4 regions of the Mesorhizobium sp. USDA 4413 genome follow, and region 4 is predicted to be linked to each of the others. Evidence: riboswitches for the same ligand, from Rfam matches in the RefSeq annotation. Region 4 holds a riboswitch; each other region holds the start of a gene.
What was found. A riboswitch is a leader RNA that binds a small molecule or an ion and turns the genes downstream of it on or off. The one in region 4 is predicted to bind cobalamin.
Positions count from the first base shown of each region.

Region 1: another riboswitch for cobalamin. It lies ahead of bluB (5,6-dimethylbenzimidazole synthase); the one in region 4 lies ahead of ACVMIM_RS16810 (CbtB domain-containing protein).
Region 2: another riboswitch for cobalamin. It lies ahead of ACVMIM_RS25525 (DUF1636 family protein); the one in region 4 lies ahead of ACVMIM_RS16810 (CbtB domain-containing protein).
Region 3: another riboswitch for cobalamin. It lies ahead of metE (5-methyltetrahydropteroyltriglutamate--homocysteine S-methyltransferase); the one in region 4 lies ahead of ACVMIM_RS16810 (CbtB domain-containing protein).

Region 1 covers NZ_JBVPRP010000001.1:2,992,807-2,994,998, forward strand. Annotated here, with positions in the region: gene ACVMIM_RS14340 (hypothetical protein) at 1-479, shown strand, start outside; gene bluB (5,6-dimethylbenzimidazole synthase) at 492-1,223, opposite strand; cobalamin riboswitch at 1,266-1,444, opposite strand; gene ACVMIM_RS14350 (histone deacetylase family protein) at 1,562-2,192, shown strand, end outside.
Region 2 covers NZ_JBVPRP010000001.1:5,204,987-5,207,178, forward strand. Annotated here, with positions in the region: gene ACVMIM_RS25520 (winged helix-turn-helix domain-containing protein) at 1-725, shown strand, start outside; cobalamin riboswitch at 755-957, shown strand; gene ACVMIM_RS25525 (DUF1636 family protein) at 998-1,423, shown strand; gene cobW (cobalamin biosynthesis protein CobW) at 1,425-2,192, shown strand, end outside.
Region 3 covers NZ_JBVPRP010000001.1:2,582,440-2,584,631, reverse strand. Annotated here, with positions in the region: gene ACVMIM_RS12415 (adenosine kinase) at 1-607, shown strand, start outside; cobalamin riboswitch at 937-1,137, shown strand; partial or broken gene metE (5-methyltetrahydropteroyltriglutamate--homocysteine S-methyltransferase) at 1,233-2,192, shown strand, end outside.
Region 4 covers NZ_JBVPRP010000001.1:3,490,302-3,492,493, reverse strand. Annotated here, with positions in the region: gene ACVMIM_RS16820 (PilZ domain-containing protein) at 1-28, opposite strand, end outside; gene ACVMIM_RS16815 (histidine phosphatase family protein) at 175-750, opposite strand; adenosylcobalamin (AdoCbl) riboswitch at 836-979, shown strand; gene ACVMIM_RS16810 (CbtB domain-containing protein) at 980-1,189, shown strand; gene ACVMIM_RS16805 (CbtA family protein) at 1,237-1,977, shown strand; gene ACVMIM_RS16800 (hypothetical protein) at 1,984-2,192, shown strand, end outside.

The DNA.
Region 1 (2,192 bases), 500 kb from region 4:
CCGTCATCCGCATCTCGCTGACCTATGTCGACGAGATCATTCTCGGCTACAACATCCGCATCAATTCGAACTCGCCTTTCGAGACGGCGCGGCAAGGCGTCGTGCTCTATGCGCAGAACGGCAAGCACATGGTCAAGAATGCCGTCTGGCTGGCGGTGATCATGTGGGGCGTGTCCTTCGTCATCTTCCTGTTGATGTTGGCGCCCGCCGCCGCGATCCTCTGGGTCATGCCCGGACAATTGGCCGGCTGGGCCTTCGTGCTTGCCATCGTCTTTGCCTGGGCCTTCAAGGCCGCCTTCATCGAGCCTTTTGCAATCGCGTCCTTGATGCAGGTCTATTTTGAGGCGATCGAGGGGCAGGCGCCGAATCCAGAATGGGACCGCCGGCTCGCCGAGGCCTCGTCCAAATTCAGGGAACTGCGCGACAAGGCGCTGGGCTCCTTCGGCGGCTCGCGCTGGGATACGCCCCGGGCCGCTTGATCGGCGGCCTGATCAGAGCTTCGGCGCGCCGCCAAGCCTTGCGATCGCCGATTTCAGCGGCGCCTCGCCTGCGCCGCTGAAAGTCTCGCTCATGACCAGTTCGGGCAGCGGCAGGCGCTTGCCCCAACCATGCGCCTCGAGGTCCGGCTTCGGCGCGAATTGCGAGACGCGGCCGACGCACAGATAGGCGATCGGCGTGACATGCTCGGGGATCGACAACAGCCGCTTCAGCGCCTCCGTCTCGATGATGCTCACCCAGCCGACGCCGACATCCTCGGCGCGTGCCGCCAGCCAGAAATTCTGCACCGCGCATACGGTGCTATAGAGATCCATCTCCGGATTGTGCCAGCGCCCGAGCGGCGAGTCCTTCGAGCGCTGCCGGTCGCAGGTGATGCAGAGGTTAAGCGCGCTTTCGCAGATGCCTTCAAGCTTCAGCTTGCGGTACAGCGCCTGCCGCTCCGCCTCGATCGCCGGCAGTTCCTGCTCGCGCGCGGCGAGGAACAGGTCGCACACCTGCCGCCGCCTTGCCATGTCGCGGATGACGATGAAATTCCACGGCTGCATATAGCCGACCGATGGCGCATGGTGCGCGGCGGTGAGCAGGCGCGCCAGCACATGGTCGTCGAGATCGTCGGGGACAAAATGGCTGCGCACGTCACGCCTGGTGAATATCGCCCGGTAGACCGCGTCGCGCGCCAATTGGTCAAAGTCGTCGCCGCTCGCGGCGATCGCTGCTGCCGTCATCGCTTTTCCCCTTGCGACAAGCAGTCACCCGCCTGACCAAGCGGGCGACCATGTCTGCCGGGCCGGTCTTCTGGCTCGGGATCGTCCCGCTCCGGCGCCTTCCCGTCTGAGACAGTGGCGTTTGCCGGCGCGGTCCCCCTCACAGCGTTGGGCACGCCACGGAGTTCAACCGTGTTCCCGATTCTCCCGCGTCGCGGGCACCAGGCAGCGGGATGACCTTACCGCGAAGCCTGGGCTGCGCCAATGGCGCCAGCGACACACGGGCTGACGCAATTTTCCCCAGCCATTCGGCTTTTCAAACATGGTCATCCACGCCGCGGGTGCCTAGATTAGGCGCCATGGCCACCCGTCTCTACACGCACCCGATCTTCCTCGAACACCTCACGCCGCCCGGCCACCCCGAGCGGCCCGACCGCCTGCGCGCCATCGAGCGCGTGCTCGACGACGAGGCGTTTTCGGCGCTCGAGCGCGTCAAGGCGCCCGAGGGCGACGAGGCGACGATCCTTTACGCGCACCCCGAGAACTTCGTCGAGCGTGTGCGCGCGGCGATTCCTGAGAGCGGCATCGTCTCGATCGATGCCGATACCAGCGCCAGCCCCAAAAGCTGGCAGGCCGTGGTGACGGCGATCGGCGCGGCCAACGCTGCCGTCGACGATGTCTTCGAGGGCCGTGCCGCCAATGTCTTCGTCGCCGCCCGCCCGCCGGGCCATCATGCTGAAAAGACCACGCCGATGGGTTTCTGTCTGTTCAACACGGCGGCCATCGCCGCCCGTTACGCGCAGAAGAAGCACCACGCCGAGCGCGTCGCCATCGTCGACTGGGACGTCCATCACGGCAACGGCACGCAGGACATCTTCTGGGACGATCCGTCGGTGCTCTATTGCTCGACGCACCAGATGCCGCTTTACCCGGGCACTGGCGCGAAGAGCGAGACCGGCGCCGGCAACATCGTCAACGCGCCGCTCGCGC
Region 2 (2,192 bases), 1.7 Mb from region 4:
GCTGGAGCGAGGCCAAGCACGCTTTCGAATGGCTGTTCTGGGCCGGACGCATCACCACCGCCTACCGGCGCGGCTTCGAACGCTATTACGACCTGCCCGAGCGCGTTTTGCCGCAGGCGGTGCTCGACCTCCCCGTACCGTCGGTCGAGGACGCGCATCGCGAATTGCTGCGCATCTCGGCACGTGCCCACGGCGTCGCCACCTATAGCGACCTGCGCGACTATTTCCGTCTCGCGCCGGGAGACACGAAAGACCGCATCGAGGAACTGGTCGAAACCGGCGAATTGCTGCCGGTGAAGGTCGAGAGCTGGGACAAGCCTGCCTATCTCCACAAGGACGCCCGTGTTCCGCGCCGGATAGAGGCGCGGGCCCTACTCGCCCCCTTCGATCCCGTGGTTTTCGAACGCACGCGCACCGAAAAGCTGTTCGGCTTCCGCTACCGCATCGAGATCTACACGCCGGCCGAAAAGCGCCAATACGGCTATTACGTGCTGCCCTTCCTGCTTGGCGACCGGATTGTCGCCCGTGTCGATCTGAGGGCTGATCGGCCGGCGAGCGTCCTGCGCGTCCATGCCGCCTATGCCGAAGCAGGCGCGCCGCCCGAAACCGCCGCCCAGCTTTTCGATGAACTGAAGCAGATGCAGGCCTGGCTCGGCCTCGAGGCGATCGAAGTGACGCCGGCCGGCGACCTCGGACCGGCGCTGACCGACATCAAGGTGTCGTAGCCGCGCGTTGACAGGCGCCTAGCCGTAAGCCTAAATCCGCCGCAGACGGTCTTCTCCCGGCAAAGGGAGGAGCCAAGAGGGAATGCGGTGCGGGTCAAAACCCAAATCCGCGGCTGTCCCCGCAACTGTAAGCGACGAGCCTTGGCCGAAAACCACTGGGACGTTCCCGGGAAGGCGGCATCTGAGGCAACGACCCGCGAGCCAGGAGACCTGCCGTCTGAGACTTTAAGTATCCGAATGCCCGGCGGGTTTTCCGGGCAAGGAGCCTGGTTTTGGATCGCAACGGCAGTTTCCCGGCAAACAGTTCGGACATTTCGTTCGAGCCCGACGCGCTGGCCGGCGTGACCGTCATCGTCTGCTCCTCTTGCCGTGACGAGACCGGCTCGGACGCGCATCCGCGCGCCGGCGCGCTGCTGGCCGAGGGCACGCGCCGGGCGGCTTCCGGCGAAAAGATCAACATCCGCACCGTCGAATGCCTTGGCAACTGCAAGCGCCGGCTAAGCGCAGCGCTGCTGCGCGACGGCTGCTGGAGTTACGTCTTCGGCGATCTGGAGACGACCAGCGGCGCCGATCTCGTCGCCGGCGCAAAGCTCTTCGCTACCTCGACCGACGGCCTGATCCCTTGGCGCGGCCGACCCGATTCCCTCAAGCGCGGCCTGGTTGCCCGCATCCCTCCCCTCGACATGCTGAAGGACTGACATGAACGCTTCCGTTTCCCGTGTTCCCTGCACCGTCGTCACCGGCTTTCTCGGCGCCGGCAAGACGACGCTGATCCGCAACTTGCTCGAAAACGCCAGGGGCAAGCGGCTGGCGATCATCGTCAACGAGTTCGGCGATGTCGGCATCGACGGCGAGATCCTTAAAGGTTGCGGCGTCGATGCCTGTCCGGAGGAAAACATCGTCGAGCTCGCTAATGGCTGCATCTGCTGCACCGTCGCCGACGATTTCGTCCCTGCCCTTGACCAAATCCTGTCGCGCACGCCGAAGGTCGACCACATCCTGATCGAGACCTCCGGCCTCGCTCTGCCGAAGCCGCTGGTGCAGGCCTTCCAGTGGCCGACGGTAAAGAGCCGCGTCACCGTCGACGGCGTCGTAGCCGTGGTCGACGGCCCGGCATTGGCCGACGGCCGCGTCGCCTCCGACATGGACGCGCTGCAGGCGCAGCGCGCAGCCGACGATTCCCTCGACCATGACGACCCGGTCGAAGAAGTGTTCGAGGACCAGATCGCCTGCGCCGACCTGATCATCTTATCGAAGAGCGATTTGATGGATGCGGCAGGCTCCGAGCGCGCCAATGCCGTCATCGGCGAGCATGTGGCGCGCGCCGTCAAGGTGGTGCCGACCGCCCAGGGCAAGGTCGACCCCTCCGTGCTGCTCGGTCTTGGCCTTGCGGTGGAGGACGACATCGAAAACCGCAAGACCCATCACGACGACGAGCTCGACCATGAGCACGACGATTTCGATTCC
Region 3 (2,192 bases), 910 kb from region 4:
CTATCTCGGCGCCTGCGTCGAACTTGGCCCCGAGGATGTCGAGGCCGACAAGGCCGCCGGCGCCAAGGTGACCTATTTCGAGGGCTATCTGTGGGATCCGCCGCGCGCCAAGGAAGCGATCCGGCAGACCGCCAGGCTGGCGCATGCGGCAGGCCGCGAGGTTTCGATGACGCTGTCGGATTCCTTCTGCGTCGACCGCTACCGCGACGAGTTCCTCGAGCTGATGCGGTCGGGCACCGTCGACATCGTCTTTGCCAACAGTCACGAGATCAAATCGCTCTACCAGACCGCTTCTTTCGAGGAGGCGCTCGCCGCCATCCGCAAGGATTGCAAAATAGCCGCCGTCACACGTTCCGAAAAAGGCTCGGTGATCGTGCGCGGCGACGAAACCGTCACCATCGAGGCGACGAGGATCAAGGAACTGGTCGACACGACCGGCGCCGGTGACCTTTATGCCGCCGGCTTCCTCTACGGCTACACGAGCGGGCGCAGCCTCAAGGATTGCGGCGATCTCGGTTCGCTGGCCGCCGGGCTGGTGATCCAGCAGATCGGCCCTCGTCCGCGCCAGAACCTGCGCCGTGAGGCCGAGCAGGCCGGGCTGCTTTAGGGGCCTCGCGGTTCTGCTGGCGCGCCACCCCGCCCTCGCGCCCCAATCGGTCCGACAAGGCCCGGGCTCACAGCCCTTGCGCAGCCGCGTTGAACCGCCGTTTGGCCCAGTTCTGCACAGCGCGCCATTTGTCGATTTGGCCGGTCACCCGCAGCAGCCAAGGTCTGGCTTCACGTAGCCAATCTCACTTACCGCGTGCCGAATTAAACGTATTCACGATCGAAAAGTTCGTCCTCTGCGGACTTGGAAATCACGCCGACAGTACAAGCGCGTTCACATAATGACATAAAGATTTCTTTATTCGAGGTTGACAAAAGAGCTGACTGCTGTGATTGTGTCCAAGCCATGGTTCTCCGTACGGCGCTGCTGCAGCGGAGCTAAGAGGGAAGCCGGTGCGATGCCGGCGCTGCCCCCGCAACTGTTAGAGGCGAGCCGACCCCCACTCATGTCACTGAGGCGAACAGCCTCGGGAAGACGGGTAGAGGCTATGACCCCCGAGCCAGGAGACCTGCCACGGCAACTTTTGTCCACGGGCGGGGTGTCTCGGTGGCCGCTGCAGCCCGGCGTTCGTACCGGCCTACTGGCGCCTTCGTTGTCCCCCACGCCCCAACCATCGGGGTATCGCATGACTCTCTCTCAGCAAATTCCTGTAGCAACGCTTGGTTTGCCGCGTATCGGTCGCAGGCGAGAATTGAAATTCTCGCTAGAAAGCTATTGGTCAGGAAAATCTTGCGCTGCCGACCTTCTCGCGACGGCAAAGGCGCTCCGTGCCGCGAGCTGGGAGGAGCAGCGCGATCGCGGTGTGTCGAAAATCCCATCGAACGATTTTTCGCTCTACGACCATGTACTCGACACCGCCGCCATGGTCGGCGCCGTGCCGTCCCGCTACGAATGGAATGGCGGCGAGGTCCCGCTCGATACCTATTTCGCCATGGCACGCGGCAACCAAGGTCAGACGGGGAATTGCGACTCTGGCCGGGAGCGTGCGGCTTGCCCTACCCTAACTGCGATGGAAATGACCAAATGGTTCGACACCAACTATCATTACATTGTGCCAGAACTTGACGACGATCAGGCATTCACACTCTCGTCGACCAAACCGGTTGATTACTTCATCGAGGCTAAAGCCCTGGGCATTCATACACGCCCGGTCATCCTTGGACCGGTCACTTTTCTCAAGCTGGCGAAGTCGCCCTCCGAAGGTTTCAATCCCCTGGCGCTCCTGCCGCGGCTTCTTCCCGTCTACGAGCAACTCCTGCGGAGGCTGAAATTCTCGGGAGCCGATTGGGTGCAGATCGATGAACCAGCGCTTGTGCTCGACCTAAACCCGAACGAACGAGCTGCACTTGAATTTGCCTATGGGCAGCTGTCGAAGGCCGCGCCCGAGCTGAAGATCATGCTGGGTACCTATTTCGGGCCGTTGGGAGACAATCTCGAGACGGCGATATCGCTGCCTGTGGCGGGCCTGCATCTTGATCTCTCGCGTGCTCCCGAACAGTTGGAGACGGCTGGTCGGCTCGCGCCTAAGGACCTGGTGCTTTCGCTTGGCTTGGTCAACGGCCGCAACGTCTGGCGCGCGAACCTC
Region 4 (2,192 bases):
GGCGCTCGATCTCGGGATAATCGGCCATAGGCGACGGACTCCTCGGGCAAGGCTCTCCTCGCCGCGAGACAGCACCATAGCAGCGAGGCGTTTCCGTTCCGTTAGCGATCGCTGAAATGGCGAAGTTCGTCTTCGCCGGCGGCCGCTCGTCGCCAGGTAACCGCTTTCCCGGCGCTATTTCGCGCCGACGACCATGCCGCTCGTATGCAGCACCCAGCGGCGGCCGTCGCTGCGGAATTCGGTGAGCGACAGCGGCTCGATGTCGATTTTCCAGACCGCGGAGAGCGGCGCGCCCAGCACATGCACCATGGCGGCGCGGATCGGCACGGCATGGGTTAGCGCAACGGTGTGGCCGCTTGCGCCGGCCAGGCGCTCGATCAGCGCCTCGACACGGAGGGCGACCGCGGCAAGCGACTCGCCGCCGTGGGGTGCTGCGTCCGGATCGGAAAGCCAAGCCGCCATGCCTTCTGGATCTTCCGCCCGCACCTCCTCGAAACCTTTGCCGGCCCAGCGCCCGAAATCCTGCTCGGCAAGCAGCGGCTCGACGGTTGCCTCGAGGCCGAGCGCGTCGGACGTCTGGCGCGCTGCAAGCGCCGGGCTTGTCCAGATGCGATCGGCGCGGCGCAGCGAAGCGGCCAGCGAGCCGGCGCGATCGAGGGCTCTCGGCTCCAGCGCTTCGTCGTTCGGAAACCGGCCCTTGCGCGTGGCCTGCGTCGCGCCGCTTGCGATCATCGTCAGGCGGGCGAGCATCCCAAAACTCCGTGGCCCAGTGAAATTTCGGCCGCGCGAAGCCGCCTTGGCCATTACATGTCGTTGACAGGCGAACGAAGTGCTGACAAGTGTTTTAGCGCTATACGGGATTGGAAGCCGGTGCGAATCCGGCACGGTCGCGCCACTGTGATCGGCACCAGCCGAAAGTCAGGCCTTATTCCGCAGCATTGTTCGATCAACGGGACGCAGTATCCCACGGGAGGTCAATATGTCCGACACCACCTTCGCCCCCAGCTACGGTCCGGTTGCGATTCCGGTTCGCGAGCTTTTGCCCTGGGCCATCTTCGCGGGCCTGATGCTGATGATGGCGATCTATTTCGTCGGTGCGGAAGAAGGCGCCACCTCGCTGATCCGCGGCACGGCGGTGCACGAATTCGTGCATGACGGCCGTCACCTGCTGGGCTTCCCCTGCCACTGAAGCGGTTCAGCATCGCTGAACCCGCTTTCGACAAAGGGTTCTTGGACATGGTTGGAAAACTTTTGCTGCGCGGCATGCTTGTCGGGCTGGTTGCGGGGATTCTGGCATTCGCCTTCGCCCGCGTCTATGGCGAGCCGCAGGTCGACAAGGCGATCGCCTTCGAGGAACAGCAGGCCCAGGCCGCCGGCGAGGCGCCGGAACCCGAGATGGTCAGCCGCGCCACGCAAGCCGGCATTGGCCTGGCGACAGGCGTGCTGGTCTATGGCGCCGCCCTCGGCGGACTGTTCTCGCTGGTCTTCGCCTATGCTTATGGCCGCCTGGGCTCGCTCAGTCCGCGCGGCACTTCGGCGCTCATCGCGCTGCTCGGCTTCCTTGCCGTGATCGTGGTTCCCAGCCTGAAATACCCCGCGAACCCGCCGGCGGTCGGCAATGCCGAGACCATCGGCTACCGCACCGAGCTGTTCTTCATCATGATCGTGGTCTCGATCGCGGCGATGGTGGCGGCGGTCGGGCTGGCGCAGCGGCTATGGAACCGGCTCGGCGCCTGGAACGCCTCGATCGTCGCGGGCCTCGCTTTCCTCGTCGTCTTCGCGCTGGTGAAGGCGGCCCTGCCCGACATTAATGAAGTGCCGGAGAACTTCTCGGCGACGGTGCTCTGGCAGTTCCGCATCGCCTCGCTCGGCATCCAACTGGTGCTGTGGACCGTCGTCGGGCTCGGCTTCGGCGCTGTTGCCGAGCGGGTGGTCGCAGTGCGCGACCAGCGCAGCAGAACACGCCGCTACGCCTGAAATCCGATGCGTTGGCTGCCATGGTCTCATGCCCTGGCGGCCAATTTCTTTTTGGCGACCACCCTGCTGGTCATTCTGGCCACATCCGCGCAAGCGCATAACGGGTCCTCGGCCCCGCCTCCCCCCGGCATCCAGATCCCCAGCCTGACCCACGGCCAGATGGCGGTGATCGCGCGCTATCGCGGCGATATCCTGGACCTTGCCCAGCGCCAGAC